Regions from separate parts of the Cellulomonas sp. KRMCY2 genome, predicted to be linked through region 1. Evidence: riboswitches for the same ligand, from Rfam matches in the RefSeq annotation. Region 1 holds a riboswitch; the other holds the start of a gene.

Region 1 (7,122 bases):
GATGACGTTCGGCCGTTCGCGGACAAGGGTGAGGCGCAGGTTGTGACGCTCGCCGGCAGTTCGGTGCTCAAGGCTCGGTTTGAACCGGGCTGGCGGTGGTCTGAACACCTCCGTCCCGTCGCCGGCACCGACAGCTGCCAGTCACCCCACTTCCTCTACGTGCTCTCCGGGCGGATGCACGTGGTCATGAACGATGGCACAGAGGCCGAGGCCGCACCCAACGACGTCGTGCGCATCGAACCTGGCCACGACGCCTGGGTCATAGGGGACGAGGCATGCGTCGTCGTCGACTTCGGGGCGTCCCCCGCCTACGCCTCTCCCCACAGCACCTGATCCGGAGTAGAACCGGTGCTAATCGGGCACCGCTTGCCCCTCTGGAGGTTCTTGCCATGCCCAAGTTCATGGACGTTCACCACGGGATGCACGGCATCACCCCCGAGGCCCTAAAAGCCGCGCATCAGGCGGACCTCGACATCCAGGGTGACGAGGGGGTCGACTTCCAGAGGGCGTGGGGTGACCCTGACTCCGGGATGGTCTGGTGCGTTTCGGAGGCACCCAGTGCCGAGGCGGTCAAGCGCATCCATGAGCGCGCCGGTCACCCGGCCACCGAGGTCTACCCGGTCCCGGTGGAGGTCTAGCCTGACTCGTGCCACCCTCGGCGCCCGGATGTGACGGCGGACCGCTGACCTGCTGATTCGTCTCGCGGGTGGGCGGAATCGAACCGACTTGGGCCGCACCGGCTCCAAGGCCACGGGTGCCGGCAAGGGGTCGGTCAGCCCGCCAAACCCTGGAGCACGGGCGGCCCCTGGATCGCTCGCCCACTAGGCCGTGTTGACTAAGTCGGTCTTGATCCAGATGAGGGTGGCAGCGAGCTGGATCGCGGCGCGGTAGCTGCGGGCGGTCTTGTCGGTGCGCATCGCGATGCCGCGCCAGCCCTTGAGCGTGTTGAAGCACCGTTCGACGACGTTGCGGCCGCGGTAGCGGCGGCGCTGGTCGGGTCCGAAGTCGATCGGCCGTCCGGGCTTCTTGCGGCGGTGGGCGATCTGGTCGTCTCGTTCGGGGATCGTCGCGGCGATCCCGCGGGCCCGTAGCCAGGCGCGGTTCGCCTTGGAGGGGTAGCCCTTGTCGGCCAGGACCCTGTCCGGGCGGGTGCGGGGGCGCCCGGCTCCGGCCCGCGGGACGCGGACCTGGTCCAGCGTGGCGGCCAGCATCGTGGTGTCGTTCACGTTCCCGCCGGTGAGCACCCAGCTCAGCGGGCGGCCCTTGCCGTCGGCGACAAGGTGAACCTTGCAGGTCAGGCCGCCGCGGGAGCGACCGATCGCGTGGTCAGGCGGTTCGGCCCACGGATTCTTGTGATTCGCCAAGGCCCCCTGTGTCCCGGGTTAGGGTCGCGCCGTGCTGGTGGACGCGGGTGATCGTCGAGTCGATCGAGACCACCCAATCCAGGCTTCCCGCCGCGTCGGAGCGACGCTGCACCTCGGCCAGAAGCCTCGCCCAGGTGCCATCGGCGGCCCAGCGCGTGAACCGCTTGTAGATCGAGTTCCACTTACCGAACCGCTCCGGTACGTCCCGCCACGGCGCCCCGGTGCGGTACTTCCACACCATGCCCTCGACCGCCAGACGGTGATCGGTCCACGGACGCGAACGTCCCGAGGCCGCCGGCATCAGCGGCTCCAGGACAACCCACACCTCATCAGAGATCTCACGACGCGCCACCGGTCAAGACTCCCCGAACAACCCCCGAAACCTCTTGATCAACACGCCCTAGGTGGCGTTAACCTCGCCCTTTCACGGCGGTGGCGTGCCGAGGACGTGAAAAGTGCTCCTGACCAGGGATGATGTGGCTTGTCGAGGGCCGTATCAGTCCAGTTCGAGGAGCACCTTCCAGGTGAAGAAGCGTACCGGTTTCTACCACGGTTGACCGTTGACGCCGACGGCGGGTCGGCGGTCGGCCAGGCCGGCGGGGTGCTGCTGACCTCGACCGTGCGGGCCGCTGGTCTGGATGTCGAGTTGTCCCGGGCGTTGGCGCCGTGGCGGTCGCCGTCCGCGACGCACGACCCGGCCAAGGTCCTGCTGGATCTGGCCATGACCCTCGCCCTGGGTGGGGACACCTGCTCGGACCTGGCCGTGGTCCGCGCCGAGCCTGCGATCTACGGTTCGGTGGCCTCCGACCCGACGCTCTCACGGGTGCTGGCCCGGCTGGCCGGCGACGCGGACGCGGCCCTGGCCGCGATCAACCGGGCCCGGGCCGCCGCCCGCGCGAAGGTCTGGAAGGCAGTCGGCGTCCACGCTCCAGACCATGGCCGCGACGCCGCGCACCCGCTGGTCATCGACATCGACGCGACCCTGGTCACGGCACACAGCGATAAGCAGAACGCGGCGCCGACATTCAAGCGGGGGTTCGGGTTCCACCCGTTGTGCGCGTTCGTCGACCACGGGCCCGAGGGGACCGGGGAGCCGGTCGCGGTCCTGTTGCGGGCCGGGAACGCGGGTTCGAACACCGCCGCCGACCACCTGCACGTGATCTCGCAGGCGCTGGCACAGATCCCGGGGGCCACCCGCGGCAAGTCGATCCTGGTCCGGATCGACGGGGCCGGCGGGTCGCACAAGGTCATCGAGGCCCTGACGAGGCGACGGCTTGCGTACTCGGTCGGGTTCACCCTGCCGCAGAACACCCCTGACCTGCTGGGGCTCATCCCCGAGCACGTGTGGGCACCGGCCTACGACGCGGTCGACCAGGTCCGCGACGGCGCGTGGGTCGCCGAGCTGACCCACCTGATGGACCTGTCCGCCTGGCCGAAGGGGATGCGGGTGATCGTCCGCAAGGAACGACCCCACCCCGGCGCCCAGCTGCGCTTCGAAGACGTCGACGGCATGCGGATCACCGCGTTCGTCACCAACAGCACTCAAGGCCAGCTCGCCGACCTCGAGCTGCGCCACCGGCGCCGAGCCCGCTGCGAAGACCGCAGCCGCATCGCCAAGGACACCGGCCTGAACAACCTGCCGTTGAAGTCGTTCGCCGCGAACCGGATCTGGTGCGCCGTCGTGGCCCTGGCCGCCGACATCACCGCCTGGATGGGCATGCTCGCCCTGACCGGGCACGAGGCCCGGCGCTGGGAACCCAAGACCTTACGGTTCCGACTCTTCACGATCCCGGCGACCCTGGCCCGCTCCGGGCGGCGCGTCCGCCTGCACCTGGCAGCCCGGTCGCCCTTCGCCCCGCTGCTCCTGGCCGGGCTCTGTCGACTCGGAGCACTGGCTCCCGGCTGACACCGAACACCACCGCCCCGACGACCCCGAGCACACCCCCGGCCACTGGAACCGGCGCCCAACCCGCACGACAGCGGGCCGCCGTGTCATACCCACCGGCCAGAATCAGCAACCAGCACGACCATCGAGCCGCGCCAGACCCTCACGCCCGAGACCTGTGAAAGATCGAGGCTAGGCTGTGGGTGTCAGTCAACCACCGCGGGAGTTCGCACCAGTGAGCTGAGAGGACGGCTAGGGCCGTCGACCGTTGAACCTGTCCGGGTAATGCCGGCGTAGGGAGAGCATCACGATGCGCCAAGATGACGCTACAACTGTGTCCGCTGTGACCACGGGTCCTGTCATGGGCAGCACGAAGCGATTCGAACTTGTCGCCGGATTCCCGGGGATGAGTGTCCCGCTCCGGCGAGTGAACCTGAGCAACGGTGAGCACTTCGACCTCTACGACACCTCCGGGCCATACACCGACGAGAGCGCCGTGATCGATCTGGTGGCCGGGTTGTCCAAGACGCGAGACGGGTGGGACCGCCCCCAGGCCATTGACGGGGCTGCCACGCAGCTGGTCTGGGCAAGGTCCGGGATCATCACTCCCGAAATGGCCTATGTGGCCGCCAGGGAGGGGCTACCGGCAGGACTTGTCCGCGACGAAGTAGCACGGGGCCGGGCTGTCATCCCGGCCAACCACAGGCACCCAGAGAGCGAGCCGATGATCATCGGCAAGGCGTTCTCTGTGAAGATCAATGCGAACATCGGCAACTCCGCGGTCACGTCCTCCATCGCTGAAGAAGTAGAGAAGATGGTGTGGGCCGCCCGGTGGGGCGCGGACACGCTCATGGACTTGTCGACGGGTAAGGACATTCACCTGACCCGCGAATGGATTCTGCGGAACTCGCCCATCCCGGTGGGTACGGTGCCCATCTATCAGGCTTTGGAGAAGGTCAAAGGCGATCCCACCGCGTTGACCTGGGAAATCTACCGCGACACGGTCATCGAGCAGTGCGAACAGGGCGTTGACTACATGACGGTCCACGCCGGGGTCCTGTTGCGGTACGTGCCGCTGACAGCCAGGCGCGTCACCGGGATCGTTTCCCGCGGCGGTTCGATCATGGCGGCCTGGTGCCTCGCGCACCATCAGGAGAGCTTCCTGTACACGCACTTCGTCGAGCTCTGCGAGATCCTTCGACGCTACGACGTGACCTTCTCCCTCGGTGACGGGTTGCGCCCCGGATCCATAGCCGACGCCAATGACGAAGCCCAATTCGCCGAGCTGCGCACGCTGGGGGAACTCACCAGGATCGCCAAGTCCCACGGTGTGCAGGTCATGATCGAGGGCCCCGGACACGTCCCCATGCACAAGATCGTGGAGAACGTCCGGCTGGAGGAGGAGCTCTGCGAAGAAGCGCCCTTCTACACGCTCGGCCCCCTGGCCACCGACATCGCCCCGGCCTACGACCACATCACCTCGGCCATCGGCGCGGCAATGATCGCCCAGGCCGGAACCGCCATGCTGTGCTACGTCACACCCAAAGAACATCTGGGCCTGCCGAACCGCGACGACGTGAAGACGGGAGTCATCACCTACAAGATCGCCGCCCATGCGGCCGACTTGGCCAAACAGCACCCGCGCGCCCAGGAACGTGACGACGCGCTCAGTCGAGCCCGTTTCGAGTTCCGGTGGAATGATCAGTTCGCGTTGTCCTTGGACCCGGACACGGCCCGCAGCTTTCACGACGAGACACTTCCGGCGGAACCCGCAAAGACCGCACATTTCTGTTCCATGTGCGGGCCGAAATTCTGCTCCATGCGCATCTCGGCCGACGCAAGAACCTATGCGGGAGACAACGGGCTCTCCAGCCTGGAAGCGATTGACGCCGGCATGGCCGACAAGTCCGCAGAATTCGCTCGCATGGGCAGCTCGGTATACCTGCCGTTGCAGGCGATCTAGCCATGGCCGCCGCACCGCTGCCCGAGCCGGAGTCTCGGGAAATGGGAGGGGAACACGCTGTATCGCAGCGCCCCGACGGGACGGGTCGGGGCGCGCTCGCTCCACCGCGCGTTCGCGCGTCCGCTGATGATGCGATCCGCGTTCTTGACGAGCTGCGCCGGCGCGGCCCCCTCGTGCACTGTATGACCAACATCGTCGTGGCCGGCTTCACCGCGAACGTCTTGCTGGCTGTCGGCGCGTCACCGGCGATGGTGGAGAACTCCGAAGAGTCCGCAGAGTTCGCCCAAGTCGCGGACGCGGTCCTGGTGAATCTCGGGACCCTTTCCCCCGACAAGGTCACGGCGATGCGCGCCGCCGTTGCTGCCGCCGCACGGGCGGGCACCCCCTGGGTTCTGGATCCGGTCGCGGTCGGGGCCCTGGCGTACCGGACCCGGTTCGCGACCGAGCTGCTGGCCAGCGGCCCCGCAGTGATCCGCGGCAACCCATCGGAGATCCTCTCGCTCGCCGGTGTGACGGATTCGGCGGGACGCGGGGTGGACTCCACGTCCGGCTCGCGAGACGCCCTTGAGCGGGCCATCGAGCTTGCCCGTCGGCAAGGGACCACGGTCGCTGTGAGCGGTGCCATCGACTACATCACCGATGGCGCCGTGGTCCTGGACGTGCGCACCGGTCACGAGATGATGACCAGGGTGACCGGCGTCGGATGCGCCCTGGGGGCACTGGTCTCGGCGTGCTGCGCGGTGGAGCGCTCACCACTCCTGGCCGCGAGCGCGGCGACGACGATACTCACCGTGGCCGCCGAGGTCGCAGTCAAGCGGAGCGAGGGCCCGGGTAGCTTCGCGGTCTCCTTGCTGGACGCCCTGTACAGGCTTGACTCCGCAGCCCTTCGCACGCACGCGGGTTGAAGCCATGGCCCTTGACCTTACGGTGTACCTGGTGATCGGCACCCAGCCATCTGGTCCGCGCGGGACGCTCGCCACCGTGGACGCCGCGGTCCGCGGCGGCGTGGGCGCGGTGCAGCTGAGAGACAAGCAGGCGTCCGGACGCGAGCTTCTGGCGCTCGCCGTCGAACTGCTGGGCGCGCTGAGCGGCTCAGGGATCCCCCTGCTGATCAACGACCGACTTGACGTGGCCCTCGCGGCCGGCGCGGACGGCGTCCACCTGGGCCAATCCGATCTGGACGTGCACCACGCGCGGCGCCTCGCCGGCCCGCGCTTCCTCATCGGTCTGTCCGTCTCGCGGGCCGAGGAGATCGCGCAGGTGCACGCCCTGCCCACCGGCACCGTGGACTACCTCGGCATCGGCCCCGTGTTTCCCACCACGACAAAGCCGGATGCCCGGGCTGCCCTGGGACTCGACGCGGCAGCCGCCCTGCGCAGCTGCACAGACCTGCCGTGCATCGGGATCGGTGGCATCAACCGTCACAACGCGCCCTCGGTCTGGGCGACCGGGGTCGACGGGCTGGCCGTCGCGTCAGCGATCTGCGCCGCCCCCGACCCCGGCGCCGCAACCGCCGCTCTGCGCAATGGCCGCCCATGATCGTCCATGCGCTGAGCATCGCCGGCACCGACCCCAGCGGCGGCGCCGGCATCCAAGCCGATCTGAAGACCTTTTCCGCCTTGGGCGTGTACGGCACGACCGTCATCAGCGCGCTCGTCGCCCAGAACACCATGGGGGTCGCGGCGATCCATCAGGTTCCCGGTGACTTCGTCACCGTGCAGCTGGAGAACCTGTTCGACGATGTTCGCATCGACGCAGTGAAGATCGGCATGCTCGGCACCGCCGACGTCATCGGGGCGGTCGCGGCCGCCCTCAGGAGGCACCGTCCCCCGTACATCGTGCTGGACCCGGTCATGGTCGCCACAAGCGGTGACCGGCTGCTCACCGCCGATGCAAGGAGAGCACTACGA
Region 2 (7,122 bases), 640 kb from region 1:
GGTTGAGCGCGGAGTCCATCTACGGGAGTCTAGGCCACACTTAGGAAAACCCAATAGTGTACAAGACTCTCGTAGAGTTAGTGGAGGGGTCGCACGTCAGCAGTGCCGAGCCTGGTGCGCCGCCCGGGCACGCCGTTCTACGATGCCCGCACGACCGGGAGGAGCGCCGTGGAGGGTACGGGCGATCGCCTTGCCCGCCGTGTCGCCGAGGCGGCCGATGCGTGGCTGACCGATCCGCGAGACACCCAGACCTACCAGCGGCTCGTGGACGCGACCCTGACCTGGCGGGCCCACTCCCAGCCGATGCTCGAGGGCACCGAGCGTGCCGGGCGCCGCTCACCGATGACCGAAACCCTGCCAGTGCCCACCACGATCGAGGACGGGTCGCCGGAATCGGCCGACGAACCGGAGACCCAGCCCCCCGACGGCGCCGCGGGACCACAGCGGCTCGGCAACCTGATTGAGGCTGTGACCGGCCAACTTCGAGCCGCCGGCGGCGACTCCCCGCCAAGCCGATGAGTGTTCCTGTGCCGCCGCTCCGCGGTCAGCAGAGCCGGCACCTCACCCGAGTGATTGCATTGGCCGCGCTCGGTGGGGTCCTCTTCACGATCCTTGTAGGTCGCGCGGTGTGGGCGCTTGTACACGACCCCGGTGAGGTGACGCCGCCAGCCAAGCAGGGCACGGTCGCGACCACGCCCCGACCGTCACGGACCGCGCGAACTCCCGCGAGTGTGCCGGCGACTACGACTCCTGATCCCCTGCCCCCGATCAAGCGCACCGCCTCCGCCAATCGAGGTCGCCAGGGGGTCACTCTCAGTCCGCCGTTGACAGTCCCCGCCGCCCGGCAGCCCTGGGCGCTGGCGGAAGGACCGCCTGGTGTTCGCGCGTAACGCCAGGCCGCTCCACGTCGGCCCTCTGGCTCTGGGCTAGGCGATCCACGTCTGCCCTTCGCTCGTTACTTGACCATCGTCCCAGGCCACGATCGACCAGTCGTCGCGTGGGTCGACCGCGCGCAGTTCCGCCTCGCGCTGCGCTTCAATTGCGTCAAGCTTCGACACCATGTCGCGCACCCACGGGGTGTCGAGGATGACAAGCGACTCGCACCCTCGCTTCTTGCAGAGACACACCCCGTTGCCGAGCGGCTCGTGCAGACGACTGAGCGCCCGTAGTCGGCGTACGGCCACCTCGCGGCTGCCGTACGCCGCGTGCATCTTCTCCCTGTAGCGGTCGCGGTCGGCATAGGCCTTCTCTGCCGAGTCCCGAGCGGCGCTGAAGTGCTCGGTGACCATCGCAAGGTGGCTCTCCGCGCGGCGACGCTGGGAGACCTCATCGACACCTCTGTGCTCGTAGCACGTGCGACAAACCCTCGAGGTCTCGTAGCCGGTCTGGTCCACAACCTGCTGCACAAGCTCGCAGCACTTGCATCGGATGTAGGGGCGAGTCTTCAAGATCAGCCCTTCGTTCGCCCGCTGGGTCAACCTGGCCGCGTGAGCGGAACTCTCCCGCCTCACAGTCAATGGTGATCTGCATAGTGTTCAAATCGTGATCCGACACGCCGCAGTCGATTCTTGATTCGAACTACGCGGCGCCCGATCATGCAGCCCTCTCGGACGGGTCGGCTGTCACGGCTCAGCACTAGACCGCCGGTCCAGGGTTCACCCTCACGCCGACACCCGTACAGTGACCAGTCCGCCAGGATGGTCCGGTACACCGGCATGATCATCTGGTTCGATGCTCACCCTGGCACCGCCGCCTGACCACCGCACCCCCCGGAAGGACATCGTGAGTGCGCTCACTCGCCGCCTGACCCGTCCAATGCCTCGCGCGGCCCTGGCTGCTGTGGCGGCCGCGGTCTGGCTGTCTGGGTGCTCCGGCGAAGGAGCCGGCGGCACACCGGCCCCCAGTGCCGAACCAGTCGTCGTGGACACCCCTGCCCCGGAGCCTCTCGTGGTTGAGCCTGCACCCGAACCGACTCCCGAGCCTCTTCCTGTGGTGGGTGCGTTCTCCGTCCTGGACAGTGACGGGTACACAACGGACGTGGAGGTCAACGACATCAGGGTGCTCGATCCGATGCCTGACGACGTCACGTCAGCCAGGCCGGGAAACACGATCCTGTCGTGGGATTTCACCGTGACCATGTCGATCCACAACACGACGGCAGACCGTCAGAGCACCCTGTCTCACATGGAGCCGTGGCTGGTCTTCCCGTCAGCCTCGTACGTCTGCACCACGCCGAGTACCTTCGCGTTGGCTGATGTCTTCCTCGGCATGAGCACGGACGAGCTGGACGTGTGCGCGATGCCGATGGTCGACCCTGCGTACGGCGCGAACGGTGATCCTGAGTGGGTCTCTGCGCTGGGGGTGGACGAGACCGTGCAGTACCACAACGCGTGGTCGTTCACCGCCGAGGTTCCTGAGGTGGACGTGGACACGGTCCGGGCCGAGCTGGCGGCTGCGACGGTCATCCTGGCAAGCCAGTCGGCGGGGACGACCTGGACGGTTGACGGGTGGCAGGACACGACGAACGAGGCGTGCACCGTGATTGCGTACTTCGCGCGGTTCCGCGCAGCGTGGTCAACTGCGCCGATCCCGGGGTGCACTGTTCCTGCTGTGGGGATGGCACCGGGCGTCTGACCCGCAACGGTCGGCGGGCGCGGGCGCGGGTGGCGTCGGCGGGACAAGGGCGTTTGAGGACCACACAGGGCCGCCGGGCCTGGCTACCGAAGCTGGCCGATAATTTGCCTTATGTCAGTTTGACGAGAATAGTGGGCCCTGCTCATCCGCTCGCCGGCCGCGAGGCGGGGCGAATCTCAGACCCCGAGCAGTTCCAACAACCTCCCGCGCGCGGCGTCCTCGCTACCTGCGCGAGTCAAGATGCAGTCGACCACCCGGCCGGGTGGGCCGGACATCACGAGCACCCGGTCGGCCAGCAGCACTGCCTCGTCCACGTCGTGCGTGACGAGGACGACGGCGCTGCCCCGCGAGCCCGTCCCCACCAGGTCGACGTCGCGCAGCCAGCTGTTCATCCGGCGCCGGGTGAGCGCGTCCAGGCCGGAGAACGGCTCGTCCAGGAGCAGCAGGCGCCGGTCGGCGAGCACCGTGCGCAACAATGCGAGGCGTTGCCTCATGCCTCCGGAGAGCTCGTGCGGCCAGCGACGCTCGGACCCGGCCAGCCCGAACCGCTCAAAGAGCTCGGTAGCGCGGACCTTCGCCGCAGCCTCGTCCCGGCCCGCGATCTGCGCCCCGAGCATCGCGTTGGACCACGCCCGGCGCCAGGGCAGCAGGCCATCGCGTTGCGGCATCCACGCGACGTCCCTCCGCCCACCGTCGGTCGCCACGTCGATCCTCGACCCACCTGACGCCACCAGCGATGGCGGAAGGAGGCCGGCGACGGCGCGGAGCAGTGTCGACTTGCCGCAGCCCGACGGCCCGACAACGGCGACGAACTCGCCCGCACGCACCGACAGGGCGACGTCCTCGAGGATCCTGGGCCCCGAAGGTCCGCGGACGTCCACGGTCAGCCGAGCGACCTCGGCCACCACGACGTCGCTCGGTGCGCGCTGCTCAGTGCGTGGGTAGGTAGTCATTCGTCCACGCCGCATCGGTGTCGAAGCCGTCCTCGAGCAGGTCCTTGGCCTCGAGGAATCCGACGAAGCCGTTCCAGGTCGCCGGGGTCTGCCGGCCCCAGGCTGCGGCGTCGTCGGCGTATCGCGTGGCGAGGTAGTCGGCGCTCGCGCGGACCAGCGTCGGGTCGAGCTCCGGCGCCGCCGCCAGCAACGCGTCCGCAGCGGCCGCAGGGTCCTCCATGGCTGCGCGGTACCCGCGGCTCAGCACGTCGAGGAAGGCCCTGACCATCGTCGGATCCGACGTCAGTGTCGACGCCGTCGTCGCGAGGAGCGGCGTGTACCAGTCGGGGATGCACTGGGTGTAGTCGAGGAAGGGCAGCGTGCCCACGTCCATGCCGTCGATGTCGCGGAGCCGGATCGTGTCCCAGGCATCAAAAACCCAGGCGAAGTCGAACTGGTGCTCGCTGAGGCCGATCCTGAAGTCGTCGCTGGCCAACGGGGCCGTGGCCATCTCGGGGTCGCCGCCGTCGCAGGCGATGAGCTGCGAGATCAGCGCGTTCTCCAGGTCCGAGCCGTAGGTGCCGTAGACCTTGCCCTCGAGGTCCCGGGGGCGGGTGATGCCCGACGAGGCCTCGAAGATCAGGCTGGACGTGTTGTGCTCGACGATCGCCGCGACAGACACGGCGTCCACGCCCTGCGCACGCGCGGGCACCAGGGACTCGGCGACGGAGTAGGCGAAGTCCGCGTGGCCCGTGGCGAGCAGCTGGAGGCCGGACGTCTCCCCCGGCTCGATGATCTCCACGTCGAGGCCGGCGTCGTCGAACCAACCGTTCGCCTCGGCGAGGTACAGCCCGCCGTGGTTGGTGTTCGGGGTCCAGTCGAGCACGACGGTCACCGGTTGTCGGTCGGCGGAGTCGCTGTCCGAGGCCGTGGCCGGGCTGCAGCCGGCGAGGAAGGCCAGTGCCGCCGTCGCACCGGCCGTGGCGGCGAGGAAGGAACGGGTGGGGGTCATCAGATCTCCAAGATCGGGTGCTGAAACGGGCGGGGTCAAGACGGGCGGGCTGCGGACAACGGGTCAGGACGGGGCGCGTGACCGCACCCGTGCTGGGCCCCGAGCGCGCGGCCGCCAGGGGGTCGCCGCCCGCTCGAGCAGCACGACGGCGCCCACGAGCACTGCGGTGAGAAGTGCCACAGCGATCACGCCGACGAGGATCTGGTCCACCGCGTACGCCTTGCGCGAGCGCTGGATGAACACGCCGAGCCCGGACTGACCGGCGAGGTACTCCGCCACGACCGCGGCCCCGACGGTGTAGGTCGCGGCCACCCGCAGGCCTGCCATCGCCCCGGTCACGGCACCCGGCAGCCGGACGACCACCAGTTGGTCCCGAGCGCGCCCACCCAGACCGGCGACGACGTCGAGGAGGTCGGTGTCCGCCGAGCGCATCGCCGACGTGGCCGAGATGAAGACCGGGAAGAAGACCGTGAGCGCCACCAACAGCACCTTCGGCACGAGGCCGAAGCCTGTCCACAGGATCAGCAACGGCGCCAGGACGACCGTCGGCACCGTCTGGGTGAGCAGCACGAGCGGTTCCAACGCGTCGCCGGCCCGCGGCCAGAGCACCGCCCCGAGCGCGAGAAGCGTGCCGGCCACCGCGCCGAGGACGAGACCGAGGACGGCCTCGGTGAGCGTCGTCACCACATGGGCCGGCAGCACCCCGGCCGTCCGGACCGCCGCCTGCGCCACTCGCGACGGCGCAGGCAGCACGAAGGGCGCGACGTCGAGCACCCGGACGGCCGCCTCCCACACGAGGAGCAGCCCGAGGACCGACGTCGTAGGAAGCAGCACGCGGCGGGTCACGCCGGGAGCAACGACGGCCACGGCTCAGGCACGGAACTTCGCGACGAGGTCCACGATCCGCGGGCCCGCGTCGTCGGCACCCTCGGACACCTTGATGACGCTGGAACTGGCCTGCGCACCGGCCGCGAGCGTGGCCTCGTGGACCTGACGCAGCAGCGGCCAGAGCCGGTCCGGCGGCCCTTCGACGACGGTGCCCAGCGCGTGGACCTCATAGGTCAGACCGGATGCCTGGATCACAGCGATCGCGGCATCGACATGGGCGTAGGGGGCATCGGGAACCCCGGCAGGGCGGGGATACACCTGGATCTCGGCAAGCATCGAATCCTCCGGACGTCGGACCGGGGGTCAACCGCACGACGGGAGGCGACGTCGACGACGAGACCGGGGACACCCAGGGGCTTCACGACCCGCAGGCACCGACACACGTCGGCCACAGTGCATCCCTACGCTGGCATTACCCAGGTCAGGTTCACGGGTCGACGGCGCCGGATATGAATCCCGGCCGTCCTCTCAGCTCGACTGTCTCGAGCTCCCCGGCATGGCAGGCCCAACACTACGGCACGCGAGCGCGCCGTTCATCGTTCATCGTTCATCGGGCCGAGAGCGTCGGCCGGCGGGTCGCGCCGCCCTGCCCAGCAGCGCCGAGCTCGCCGACCTCATCACCGACGTCACCGACCCCGAGTAGCCACGGCCCCACCCCCAGGACCGCCTCGGAGGTCTGGCCGGCGCCGAGCAGCTCCCCGGCCTCCTGGACGAACAGGTGCGCCGGCCAGACCAGCTCGAGGTCGGATCGTTCGATCGCCATGGAACCTGACCGTAGCGGCCATCACACGGGATTCCGTGCATTATCCCACCCAATGGAGCGGACCCCGTTGGACTCCGTCCATGACCAGGTCGACGCGGTCGCGTTCTCGCAGTCCGGCAGCGTCCTCGACGCCCTGATCGCAATTTCCCCGCATTCCGATGTAGGCGGGTGCCACGGGTCGGGCTGTTGGAGCCTGGGGTGCGCGAGCCCCGAGCGCCCTGCACGCCACATCCTGCTGGTCGCGGCGCTGGCGACCTTAGACGCCGCCGACCCCGGCCGTTGACTCGCTCGCTTCCGAGTCCGGCGCCTCGACATGGAGCTCCCCGGCGCGCAAGAGCCCGATGACAGGCGCGGGGACGCCGAGCCGGGTCGCGGTCGTGAACACGGACTCTCGCAGAAACGGGAAGACAGCCATGACGCCGACCTTCTCGATGAACTCGGCGATGACGGGTTGCGGGATCTCCAGAGGCTCCTCGAAGGAGTAGAGGGCACCTACCTCGGCTGCAAGGTTCGCTTCCTCCGTGGACACGGTCATCAGGACGCGCGTCTCAAGGCCGTTTGCGTCGCCGCCGACCTGCACCTTCAGGTCCTGGCCCGTCTCCCGCACGGGCTCACCGTCGGGTCGCTCGACCCGTACGCCGGCGATCTGGTAATAGCGGATCTCGCTAAGCTCCGATGCCTGCAGGAGCTCGACGACGTCCTTGATTTGTCTGACGTCAGCGCCTGTTGTCATGCCGCGAGAGCCACGGAGCTCTTGATCGTGTCCGGAGCCGCGAACTGGACCTGTCGAGCAGTAGCCCCGGGGTTCACGGAGAACGTGAAGCTGGTCGACACGGGCGCCCAGCCGCACTGCACCGGCGTTCCGTCGCGCGAGACGGCGTGTGTGATCACGA

Evidence for each region. A riboswitch is a leader RNA that binds a small molecule or an ion and turns the genes downstream of it on or off. The one in region 1 is predicted to bind thiamine pyrophosphate.
Region 2: it holds a riboswitch for thiamine pyrophosphate, as region 1 does, so the genes downstream of both, K415_RS0108300 (thiamine-binding protein) here and thiC (phosphomethylpyrimidine synthase ThiC) in region 1, are expected to answer to the same signal.

What each region holds. Positions count from the first base shown of each region.
Region 1 is NZ_JAGF01000001.1:2,349,552-2,356,673, reverse strand. It holds gene K415_RS0111335 (cupin domain-containing protein) at 1-333, shown strand, start outside; gene K415_RS0111330 (SCO4226 family nickel-binding protein) at 390-638, shown strand; one part of gene K415_RS23500 (IS5 family transposase) at 822-1,370, opposite strand; one part of gene K415_RS23500 (IS5 family transposase) at 1,372-1,665, opposite strand; gene K415_RS0111315 (IS1380 family transposase) at 1,918-3,270, shown strand; TPP riboswitch at 3,459-3,565, shown strand; gene thiC (phosphomethylpyrimidine synthase ThiC) at 3,611-5,212, shown strand; gene thiM (hydroxyethylthiazole kinase) at 5,215-6,117, shown strand; gene thiE (thiamine phosphate synthase) at 6,122-6,751, shown strand; gene thiD (bifunctional hydroxymethylpyrimidine kinase/phosphomethylpyrimidine kinase) at 6,748-7,122, shown strand, end outside.
Region 2 is NZ_JAGF01000001.1:1,705,978-1,713,099, reverse strand. It holds gene K415_RS0108335 (ATP-binding protein) at 1-19, opposite strand, end outside; gene K415_RS0108330 (hypothetical protein) at 103-519, shown strand; gene K415_RS23910 (hypothetical protein) at 927-1,289, opposite strand; gene K415_RS0108320 (hypothetical protein) at 2,185-2,634, shown strand; gene K415_RS0108315 (ABC transporter ATP-binding protein) at 2,811-3,587, opposite strand; gene K415_RS0108310 (ABC transporter substrate-binding protein) at 3,565-4,578, opposite strand; gene K415_RS0108305 (ABC transporter permease) at 4,642-5,424, opposite strand; gene K415_RS0108300 (thiamine-binding protein) at 5,449-5,742, opposite strand; TPP riboswitch at 5,847-5,970, opposite strand; gene K415_RS0108295 (hypothetical protein) at 6,014-6,229, opposite strand; gene K415_RS0108285 (hypothetical protein) at 6,486-6,962, opposite strand; gene K415_RS22675 (helix-turn-helix domain-containing protein) at 6,959-7,122, opposite strand, start outside.